DNA from 2 places in the Pseudomonas sp. NY15181 genome. Region 2 is predicted to be linked to the other one. Evidence: predicted binding sites of a transcription regulator. Region 2 holds the regulator's gene; the other holds the start of a gene.
What was found. The regulator LexA, encoded in region 2, represses DNA repair genes until DNA is damaged. The targets are predictions, from matches to a motif close to CTGTNTNNNNANACAG.

Region 1 (5,778 bases), on a different contig from region 2:
CTTCAACGTCATCACCCAGAAGGAAACGGTGTTCCGCGAGCGCTTCGCCGCCGAGGAGCTGCGCGCCTTCTTCGAGCTGCAGTGCAGCCGCTTCGTGCAGTGGGCCGAGCAGGAAAGCGCCCACCGCGTCGAACGCGACCAGGGGCTGGAGGCGCTGCGCTTCCCCTACGCTGATTTCCGCCAGGGCCAGCGCATGCTCGCAGAGTCGGTGTACCGCGCCGCCCGCGACGGCCAGACGCTGATGGCCCAGGCCACCACCGGCATCGGCAAGACCCTCGGCACCCTGTTCCCGCAGCTCAAGGCCTTCCCCGGGCAGAAGCTGGACCGACTGTTCTTCCTCACCGCCAAGACCCCCGGCCGGCGTCTGGCCCTCGACGCCCTGGCAACCCTGCGCCAGCAGGACGCCGGCCAGCCGCTGCGGGTGCTGGAGCACGTGGCCCGCGACAAGGCCTGCGAGCACCCGGACAAATCCTGCCACGGCGAATCCTGCCCGCTGGCCAAGGGTTTCTACGACCGTCTTCCCGCCGCCCGCGAGGCCGCGCTCAAGCGCCGCTGGCTGACCCAGGAAGCCTTGCGCGAGGTAGCGCTGGAGCACCAGGTCTGCCCCTACTACCTGAGCCAGGAACTGTGCCGCTGGGCCGACGTGGTGGTGTGCGACTACAACTACTACTTCGACATGACTGCCCTGCTCTACGGCCTCACCGTGCTCAACGACTGGAAGGTGACGCTGCTGGTGGACGAGGCGCACAACCTCATCGAGCGCGGTCGCGGCATGTACAGCGCCGAGCTGGACCAGTCCGAATTCAACGCCCTGCGCAAGGTTGCCCCGGCTGGCCTGAAAGGCGTGCTGGAGCGCGTCGGCCGCCACTGGAACCAGATGCACCGCGACCAGGAGGTCGACTACCAGATCTACCCGACGGTGCCGGACCTGTTCATCGCCGCGTTGCAGAAGGCCGTCAGCGCCATCACCGACCACCTCACCGACCAGCCCACCGGCAACGAGGCCGAGCTGCTGCGCTTCTACCTCGACGCCATGCTGTTCTGCCGGCTGGCAGAAGCCTACGGGCCGCACTCGCTGTTCGACATCACCCGCCACGACGGCAGCGGCCAGCGCACGCTGTCCACCCTGTGCCTGCGCAACGTGGTGCCGGCGCCCTTCCTCGAACCGCGCTTCGAGGCGGCGCACAGCAGCACGCTGTTCTCCGCCACGCTGAACCCGGCCAATTACTACGCGGACCTGCTCGGCCTGCCGGAAGACACCACCTGGCGCGAGGTGGAATCACCCTTCCGCGCCGAGCAACTGGAAGTCCACGCGCTGAGCAACCTTTCCACCCGCTACCAGCACCGCGAGGCCAGCCTCACGCCGATCAGCACCCTGATGGCTCGCCAGTTCCGCGCCCGCCCCGGCAACTACCTGGCCTTCTTCAGCAGCTACGCCTACCTGCAACAGGCGCTGGACCGCTTCGCCGCCGAACACCCGGACATCCCCCGCTGGGTGCAGTCGCGCAGCATGAACGAACTGGAGCGCCAGGCCTTCCTCGACCGCTTCACCACCCACTCGCGCGGCATCGGTTTCGCCGTGCTCGGCGGCGCCTTCGGCGAAGGCATCGACCTGCCGGGCGACCGTCTGATCGGCGCCTTCATCGCCACGCTGGGGCTGCCGCAGGTGAACGAGGTCAACGAAGAGATCAAGCAGCGCATGCAGGGCATGTTTGGCGACGGCTACGACTACACCTACCTGTTCCCCGGCTTGCAGAAGGTCGTCCAGGCCGCCGGGCGGGTGATCCGCACGCCCACGGATTCGGGAGTGATCTACTTGCTCGACGACCGTTTCAACCAGCCGGCGGTGAAGCGGTTGCTGCCGAGTTGGTGGAAAACGGAGCGGCTGAAGTTCGTTGCCGATCCGCCGAGGTCGAAGGAGCCGCAGGGGTATCTGCTTTTGTAGGGCGTACAACCGTTCGCGCTTGTACGCCGATACACCATGATCGTCCGCTTGATGCACCGGTCGAGTTCGAAGTGCTCGGTGACAGGCTTCCTGGTGAAGTCCGTGCGGCCGGATAACAAGGTCAATCGGCGTATAACGTTGAACGTTATACGCCCTACGCCTGGTCAGACTCTGCATAGGAACGAGCTTGCTCGCGAACCCGCCCAGCGCCGGCCTTGCCGGCGCATCGCGGAGAAGCTCCGCTCCTACAGAAAACGCCACGGCGCGTCCGAATAATCGTCAGACCAACCACCATTGACGGCACCATTTCACCGGATAAACTGTATATCCATACAGCATAATCCGAGCCATCCCATGCCCCGTCATCCCATCTCCCTCCCCCGGGCCACCCGCCGGGCGCATGACCGTCGCCGTTCTCCGGCCGGGAGGCCGTGATGGGCAGCGTGGTCGCGCTCGACACCCTGTTCCACCAGCGTCAGGTCTGGAAAGGCCAACCCCAGGGCCTGCCACCCAGCCAGCAGCCCACCGGCCACACCGTGCTGGACGCAGCCCTGCCCAGCGGCGGCTGGCCGGAAGCGGCACTCAGCGAAATCCTCCTGGCCCAGGAGGGTACCGGCGAACTGCAACTGGTGTGGCCAACCCTCGCGCGGCTCAGCGCGGCGGGCGAACGCATCGTGCTGGTCGCTCCGCCCCATGTGCCCTATCCGGCCGCGTGGCAGGCCGCCGGCGTGGTGCTCGATCAACTGAGCATCGTCCAAGCCTCCGGCCGCGACGCCCTCTGGGCCGCCGAGCAATGCCTGCGCTCGGGCAGCTGCGGCGCCGTGCTGTGCTGGCCGCAGCAGGCCGACGACCGTGCCCTGCGCCGCCTGCAGGTGGCCGCGGAAACCGGGCAGACCCTGGCCATCGCCTACCGCTCGCAGCGCGAAGCGCTCAACCCCTCGCCCGCCGCGTTGCGCCTGGCGCTGGACGCAAGCCCTGCGCAGCTGCGCGTGCTCAAGTGCCGGGGCGGCCTGGCGCCGGCGCGGCCTATCCCGCTGCCCTGGCACTGAGGCCGCCATGCTCTGGGCCTGCATTCTCCTGCCGCAACTGGCGATGGACGGCGTGCTGCGCGGTCGCCCCGAACCGGACGACGCCCTGGCGCTGCTCGCCGGGCCGGCACAGCGCCGCGTATTGCAGGCGGTGAACCCGGCGGCGCGGGCACTGGGGCTCAAGCCCGGCCAGTCGCTCACCGCCGCCCAGGCCCTGAGCCGCGACTTCGTCACCGCCGACTACGACCTGCGCGACGTGGAGCGCTGGCAGAACCTGCTGGCCGCCTGGGCCTATGGCTTCAGCTCGCAGGTCAGCCAGCACTACCCCCGCGCGCTGCTGCTGGAGGTGCAGTCCAGCCTGCAACTGTTCGGCCCCTGGCCGCGCTTCGAGGCGCGCCTGCGCGAAGAATTGAACGCCCTTGGCTTCCGCCACCGCATCACCGCCGCGCCGAACCCGGCCGCTGCGCGCATTCTCGCCAACGGCCACGACGGCCTGGCGATCCACGACAACCAGCAATTGCGCCAGTACCTGGGCCGGATGCCGCTGGAGCGCCTCGGCCTGGACCGCGACGCCGCCACTTCGCTGGGCCGCATGGGCCTGCGCAGCCTGCAGCAACTGCTCGCCCTGCCCCGCGAGAGCCTGGCCCGGCGCTTCCCGCCGCAGGTGCTGCGGCAGGTCGATACCCTGCTCGGCCAGCGCCCGCTGGCCCTGGAGTTCTACCGGCCGCCGGACCGCTTCGAGTCGCGCATCGAGCTGAACTTCGACGTGGAATCCACCCAGGCGCTGCTGTTCCCGCTGCGCCGCCTGACCGGCGACCTCGCCGCCTTCCTCGCCGGGCGCGACAGCGGCGTGCAGCGCTTCACCCTGCACCTGGAGCACCACGAAGGCGCCGACACGCAGATGCCGGTCGGCCTGCTCAGCGCCGAGCGCGAGGCGGCGATGCTCTTCGAGCTGGCCCGTGGCCGCCTGGAGCAATTGCAATTGCGCGCCCCGGTACACAGCGTGCGGCTGCTGGCCGACGACCTGCCGCCCTTCGTGCCGCAGCACCGCGAGCTGTTCGACGACCGCCCGCAGCAATCGCTGCCCTGGGAACAGCTGCGCGAACGCCTGCGCGCGCGCCTGGGCGACGACGCCGTGCACAGTCTTGGTGGTCGCGCCGACCATCGCCCGGAGCGCGCCTGGCAAGGCAGTGCCACGCCGCTACAGGCCATCACCGATATCCCTCGCCCCGGCTGGCTGCTGGCCGAGCCCCAGCCGCTGCGCGAATTCGCCCCGGTCCTGCTGGCCGGCCCCGAGCGCATCGAATCCGGCTGGTGGGACGGCGAAGACATCCGCCGCGACTACTACCAGGTACGCACCCGCAGCGGCCAGCGCGCCTGGGTGTTCCACCCGGTAGGTGATGAGGGGCCCTTGCTGCTGCACGGCTGGTTCGCATGAGCGCGCCGGATGAATGCATCGGCTACGCCGAGCTGCACTGCCTGTCCAACTTCAGCTTCCAGCGCGGCGCCTCCAGTGCGGCCGAGCTGTTCGAGCGGGCGAAGAAGCTCGGTTACCGCGCCCTGGCGATCACCGACGAATGCAGCCTGGCTGGCATCGTGCGCGCCTGGCAGGCCTCGAAGGAAACCGGGATTGCGCTGCTCACCGGCAGCGAACTGGGCATCGAGCAAGGCCCGAAGCTGGTGCTGCTGGCCGAGAACCTCACGGGTTACGAGAACCTCTGTCGCCTCATCACCCACGCCCGCCGCCGCGCCGAAAAAGGAAGCTATCGCCTGGTGCGCACGGACTTCGACGGTGACCTCGAGCACCTGCTGGCGATCTGGCTGCCACGAGACGACCGGGACGACGACGGCCTCTGGCTGCGCGAACGCTTTCCCGAGCGCCTGTGGCTGGGCGTCGAGCTGCACAAGGGCCCGGACGACGCCGGCAAGTTGCGCCGCCTGCGCGAACAGGCCGCACGCCTGGACATCCCCGCCGTGGCCTGCGGTGACGTCCACATGCACGCCCGTGGCCGCCGAGCCCTGCAGGACTGCATGACCGCCATCCGCCAGCACCTGCCGGTGCACGAGGCCGGCCAGTATCTCTATCCCAACGGCGAGCGCCATCTGCGGCCGAAGGAGGCGCTGGCGGCGATCTATCCGGCCGAGCTGCTGGCGGAGACATTGAAGTTTGCCGGGCGCTGCAGCTTCGATCTGGGCGAGGATGTGAAATACCAGTACCCGCGCGAGCTGGTACCCGAAGGCCACACGCCCACCACCTGGCTGCGGGAGAAGACTGAAGAAGGCATCAAGCGGCGCTGGCCGGATGGCGAAAGCGCCAAAACCCGCGCGCAGGTCGAGAAGGAGCTCTCGCTGATCGCTGAGCTGGAGTACGACAGCTATTTCCTCACCGTCCACGACATAGTCGCCTTCGCCCGCCGCCAGAGCATCCTCTGCCAGGGGCGCGGCTCGGCGGCCAACTCGGTGGTCTGCTTCGCCCTGGGCATCACCGAACTGGACCCGTCCAAGGCCAAGCTGCTGTTCGAACGTTTCATCTCCCGCGAGCGCAACGAGCCGCCGGACATCGACGTCGACTTCGAGCACGACCGCCGCGAGGAAGTCATCCAGTACGTGTTCCAGCGCTACGGCCGCAGCCGCGCCGCGCTCACCGCCGTGGCCAGCACCTACCGCGGCGCCGGCGCGGTGCGCGACGTGGCCAAGGCGCTGGGACTGCCGCCCGACCAGGTCGGCGCGCTGGCCGACTGCTGCGGCGCCTGGAGCCGCGAAGCGCCGCCGCCCGAGCGTCTGCTGGAAGCCGGCTTCGACCCG
Region 2 (5,778 bases):
CGAAGCGGCGCTGTTCCACCTTTACGGCGCGGTGCTTGGCGTGGCCCATGAGATCGCCGGATACTACCGCCTGCCCCAGGCCGGTGCGCCGCGTGTCGACCTGCTGCTGAACGCCGAAGTGCTGGCCGCCGCCCCGAGCCCTGAACTGGCGGAAATGGTCGAGCTGGCGCAATCGCCGGAAGCCTGGCTGGGGCGGCTGCTGGCTGCCTACGCCGCATTGTTCCAGCCGCCCAGCGAGCCGAAGAAGGCCAAGGTTGACCCGACCCAGCCGCTGATCCAGGCGGTGAATGTCGACGAAGAGGTGCCGGCCGAGCTGAGCAACGAAGAGCTCGAAGCCTGGCGCAAGTCCCTGAAGGAGCTGGTGCTGCGCTTCCGTGCATCGCTGACCGAGCTCTGATTGGTGCTCTGATACGCAGAGCTGCGACCATCCGGTCGGTTGGTGAAAGGTTGCGCTAGGGTGTAGCGGATGTGACTGTTACACTACCGGTTCTGCTGTGGAGAACCTTCGCTATGCCAACCTCATTTCTGGAAATCGTAGAACTGCCTGACGGGCGTATCGTGCTGCGTCGCGCGGACGATGAGGAGTCGCTGGTGACCCTGGAGTTCTCCGCTGACGCCAAAGGCTTCCTGCAGGGCCAGCACATCGAAATCGCCAAGGCGATGTTCAATGTCGGTGTGCAGATGGCCGGTCGTCTCGCCGAAGGTGGTGACATGGGCATGGACGACGAAGGTCCGCGCGTCCTGCACTGAGTTTTGCCGCTTCGCCGCGCTCGCGGCGAAGCTTCTGCTTCAGCCCAGACGAATATTCAGACTCTGCGCCTGACCGGTAACAGCGGCACGGGATAGCTGCGCGCGCGCCTTGGCGTTGAGATTCAACCAGCTCACTACCGTATGACTGTTGCCCAGGCGCAGCGCCTCGCAGGCCAAGGCTTGGGCGGCGGCCTGGTCGCGTGCCGGCAGCAGCAGGATGCGTTCGCGGTTCAGGCCGGCCTTGCGCAGCCAGTCCGGGGTCAGGCTGGTGGGCGGGGCGATCAACGTCAGCCAGCGCGAGTCGCTTTCCTCGCTCAGCTCGCGGAGCATCGGCGCCAGCAGTGTCAGGCACTGGCCGGGGAGGCCGCGCAGGGCGATCTCGCTGAAGGCGCTTTCGTCGTCGGCAGGTTCGTCTTCCATCAGCTCCGGAAGCAAAGGAGCAGTACCGCTCGCCCAGAGTGCTTCCTGGAACAGCGGGAGTTGCGGCAGGTTCAGCGGCTGCGGGTACTGCATGGATGTCTCCTGTTCAGCGACGGATTACACCGACGCTCAAGCCTTCGATGATCAGTTCCTGTTCCTTGAGGTCGACCTCGATGGGGGCGAACTCGGGGTTCTCGGCGATCAGCCAGACCTTGCTGCCTTCGCGCTTGAAGCGCTTCACGGTCACTTCCTCGCCGAGGCGGGCGACCACTATCTGGCCATTGCGCGCTTCGCGGGTGATGTGCACGGCGAGCAGGTCGCCATCGAGAATGCCGACGTCCTTCATGCTCTGCCCGCGCACGCGCAGCAGGTAGTCCGCCGGCGGGTTGAAGAAGGTGGGGTTGATGCGGCAGGTGTCGTCGACGTTCTGCTCGGCAAGGATCGGCGCACCGGCGGCGACGCGGCCGATGATCGGCAGTTCGTCCTCGTTGGTGGCGGCCTTGGGTTCGAAGCCGGGGATGCGGATGCCACGGGAAGCGCCCGGAGTCATCTCGATGGCGCCTTTTCGGGCGAGGGCCTTGAGATGTTCCTCGGCGGCGTTGGGCGATTTGAAGCCGAGTTCCTGGGCGATTTCCGCGCGGGTGGGCGGATAGCCGTTGTCTTCCAGGCAGCGTTTGATGAAGGCGAGGATCTCGGCTTGGCGCGGCGTCAGCTTCAGCATGTCCATACTCTGGCTTTTTATACAGTGACTGGAATTATATACAGTGAAGGCGCTCTGGCAATGCCTAATTTCGTGCGGCTGTCGGTGCGGTGCCTGGGGATGTAACCTGTGCAGGCTGGCAAGCGTCTTGCTGTAATCGAAGTCACCTTGTCGCTTTGACCATGTTTTTGTTAACAATTGGTCGCGCTTTGCTTGACAATGCGAGAGGCTGAAACGTATGTTTCAAACAAGTGTTTGTCAGGCGGAGTAGCCATGGCCCAGTCGGAAACCGTCGAACGCATCCTGGATGCTGCGGAACAGCTGTTCGCGGAGAAAGGCTTCGCTGAGACCTCTTTGCGTCTGATCACCAGCAAGGCGGGGGTGAATCTCGCGGCGGTGAACTATCACTTCGGCTCGAAGAAGGCGCTGATCCAGGCGGTCTTCTCGCGCTTCCTCGGACCGTTCTGCATCAGTCTCGAAAAGGAACTGGACCGTCGCCAGGCCAAGCCTGACGCGCCGCGCGCCACCCTGGAAGAGCTGCTCGAGCTGCTGGTCGTCCAGGCCATGGCGGTGAAACCGCGCAGTGGCAACGACCTGTCCATCTTCATGCGTCTGCTGGGCCTCGCCTTCAGCCAGAGCCAGGGCCATCTGCGCAAGTATCTCGAAGAAGTCTACGGCAAGGTGTTCCGTCGCTACATGCTGCTGGTGCACGAAGCCGCGCCGCGTCTGCCGCCGCTGGAGCTGTTCTGGCGCGTGCACTTCATGCTGGGTACCGCGGTGTTCAGCATGTCCGGCATCAAGGCGCTGCGCGCCATGGCCGAGAACGACTTCGGCGTGAACACCTCCATCGAGCAGGTGATGCGCCTGATGGTGCCGTTCCTTGCCGCCGGGATGCGCGCCGACAGCGGCGTCAGCGATCCTTCGCTTGCCGGTGCGCAGCTCAAGCCGCGCAGCAAGTCGAGCGCCGCGCCGGCCAAAGTCTGAAAGACGCCCGGCGGCGCGCTGGGCGGTGCAGGCCTGATCGGCTAAAGTAGCCGGCCATGGCTGACCTCGATCTCCTCCATATATCCCTGTCCGATCAGATGCTCTACGGCTTTGCCGCGGAGCAACTGCGCGTGCGCCTGCCGGTGTCCACGGCGGCCAATGGCGCTGGCGAGCGCAGCGGCTCCGGTTGCACGCCGCGCGGCCTGCATCAGGTTCGCGCGCGCATCGGCGACGGGCTGCCCAGGGGCGCGGTGCTCAAGGGCCGGCGTTGGACCGGCGAAGTCTGGAGCCCGGCGCTGCACGATGAATTTCCCGGCCGCGACTGGATTCTCACGCGCATCCTCTGGCTCAGCGGCTGCGTGCCGGGGCATAACCGGATGGGCGAGGTCGACACTTTCCGCCGTTACATCTACCTGCACGGCACGCCCGACTGCGAACCCATGGGCACGCCGCTGTCCCATGGCTGTATCCGCCTGCGCAATGACGATCTGCTGGAACTCTTTCCCCGGGTTCCCCTCCATTGCCGGGTCCGTATCGAAGAGGCCGCCTGCCCGCAGTGGCAGGCGGCACAGATTATTTAAGGAATGCACATGCAAGGCTCCCTGATGCTCGACATCGGCGGTACCTGGCTGACCGCCGAGGACCGTCAGATCCTGCGCCACCCGGAAGTGGGTGGCCTGATCATCTTTGCCCGCAACATTGAGTCGCCACGTCAGGTGCGCGAGCTCTGCGCGGCCATTCGCGCGGTGCGTCCTGACTTGCTGCTGGCGGTGGACCAGGAAGGCGGTCGCGTGCAGCGCCTGCGCCAGGGCTTCCTGCGCTTGCCGGCGATGCGTGCCATCGCCGACAACCCCAATGCCGAACGCCTGGCCGAACAGTGCGGCTGGCTGATGGCGACCGAGGTGCTGGCGGTAGGCCTGGACCTCAGCTTCGCCCCGGTGCTGGACCTGGATCACCAGCGCAGCGCCGTGGTCGGCAGTCGCGCCTTCGAGGGCAATCCGGAGCGCGCGGTCGCGCTGGCCGGTGCGTTCATTCGCGGCATGCATGGCGCCGGCATGGCCGCCACCGGCAAGCACTTCCCCGGTCACGGCTGGGCGGAAGTGGATTCCCACGTGGGCATTCCGGAAGACGAACGCACGCTGGAGCAGATCCGCGCGGTGGACCTGGTTCCGTTCCAGCGCCTGTCCGGCGAGTTGGACGCACTGATGCCGGCCCACGTGATCTATCCGCAGGTCGATCCGAATCCCGCTGGCTTCTCCCGCCGCTGGCTGCAGGACATCCTGCGCGGCGAACTGGGTTTCGACGGGGTGATCTTCAGCGACGACCTGTCCATGGCCGGCGCTCATGTGGTGGGCGATGCCGCCAACCGCATCGAGGCTGCGCTGACGGCGGGCTGTGACATGGGGCTGGTGTGCAACGACCGCGCCTCCGCGGAACTCGCCCTGAGCGCCTTGCAGCGCCTCAAGGTCACTGCGCCGCAGCGCCTGCAACGCATGCGCGCCAAGGCCTGGCCGGGCACCGAATACAAGCAGCTGCCGCGCTGGCAGCAGGCCGTCGGCGAACTGCGCGCCGCACAACTGATCGATTAAGGAACTGCCATGACTGTCTACGCCATCATCGGCGGCACCGGCCTGACCCAATTGGAAGGCCTGACCCTGAAGGACTCCGTCTCCCTGGATACGCCCTACGGCGCGCCCTCGGCAGCCATCCAGCGCGGCGAGTTCGCCGGCCGCGAGGTGCTGTTCCTGGCGCGCCATGGCCATCCGCATCGATTCCCGCCGCACCAGGTGAACTACCGCGCCAACCTCTGGGCGTTGCAGCAGGCCGGCGCCGAGGCAGTGTTGGCGGTCAATGCGGTGGGCGGTATCCATGCCGCCATGGGCAGCGGCCACCTCTGTGTGCCGCACCAGATCGTCGATTACACCTGGGGCCGTGAGCACACCTACTTCGCCGGCGATATCGATCACGTCACCCACATCGATTTCAGCCATCCCTATGACGAGCCGCTGCGCCAGAAGCTGATCGCCGCGCTGCAGGCGCTGGGCTATCCGCACAGCAGCCACGGCGTCTATGCCGCGACCCAGGGGCCGCGCCTGGAAACCGTGGCGGAAATCGCCAAGCTGGAGCGTGACGGCTGCGACATCGTCGGCATGACCGGCATGCCCGAGGCGGCACTGGCCCGTGAGCTGGAACTGCCCTATGCGTGCCTGTCGCTGGTGGTGAACCCGGCGGCCGGCAAGTCCAGCGGGATCATCACCATGGCCGAGATCGAGCAGGCGCTGCACGAAGGTATCGGCAAGGTGCGTGAAGTGCTGGGACGGGTTTTGGTGAGCTGAGTCGTTCCGGAACCTCGGGCTTTCGCGGACAAGGTCCGCTCCTACAGGGCGCTAAGCTCAGCCACGGTGCGGATTCGAGGTCCGGTGTGTCGGCGTATAACCGCGAATGGTTGTACGCCCTACGGTTTCGGCAGGGGCGCGAAAAGGGCGTCGATATCGCTCTCCTGCAATTGCAGGCCAGTGTTCTTGCCATCCTCCAGTACACCGGCGGCCAATGCCGCCTTGCGTGCCTGCAATTGCTGGATCTTTTCTTCCAGGGTGCCGCGGGCGATCAGCTTGTAGACGAACACCGGCTTGTCCTGGCCGATGCGGTAGGCGCGGTCGGTGGCCTGCTGCTCCACGGCCGGGTTCCACCAGGGGTCGTAGTGGATCACGGTGTCGGCGGCGGTGAGGTTCAGGCCGGTGCCGCCCGCCTTCAGGCTGATCAGGAACAGCGGGACGCGTCCCTGCTGGAAGGCCTCCACCGGCTGGCGACGGTCGCGGGTTTCGCCGGTGAGCAGCGCGTAAGGAATGCCCCGTGCCTGCAACTGCGCCTGGATCAGTTCGAGCATCGAGGTGAACTGCGAGAAGAGCAGGACGCGACGTCCT

Region 1: imuA (translesion DNA synthesis-associated protein ImuA) is a predicted target of LexA. The motif match lies at 2,266-2,281, and genes of this name have one in related genera.

Annotation. Positions count from the first base shown of each region.
Region 1 is NZ_JBLUPT010000011.1:80,357-86,134, reverse strand. Features, by position in the region: gene ACNFBT_RS22735 (ATP-dependent DNA helicase) at 1-1,945, shown strand, start outside; gene imuA (translesion DNA synthesis-associated protein ImuA) at 2,380-2,994, shown strand; gene ACNFBT_RS22725 (Y-family DNA polymerase) at 3,002-4,411, shown strand; gene ACNFBT_RS22720 (error-prone DNA polymerase) at 4,408-5,778, shown strand, end outside.
Region 2 is NZ_JBLUPT010000001.1:904,239-910,016, forward strand. Features, by position in the region: gene ACNFBT_RS04145 (DUF6586 family protein) at 1-397, shown strand, start outside; gene ACNFBT_RS04150 (hypothetical protein) at 511-750, shown strand; gene sulA (SOS-induced cell division inhibitor SulA) at 790-1,263, opposite strand; gene lexA (transcriptional repressor LexA) at 1,277-1,891, opposite strand; gene ACNFBT_RS04165 (TetR/AcrR family transcriptional regulator) at 2,144-2,854, shown strand; gene ACNFBT_RS04170 (L,D-transpeptidase family protein) at 2,911-3,435, shown strand; gene nagZ (beta-N-acetylhexosaminidase) at 3,445-4,443, shown strand; gene ACNFBT_RS04180 (S-methyl-5'-thioinosine phosphorylase) at 4,453-5,190, shown strand; gene ACNFBT_RS04185 (SNF2-related protein) at 5,310-5,778, opposite strand, start outside.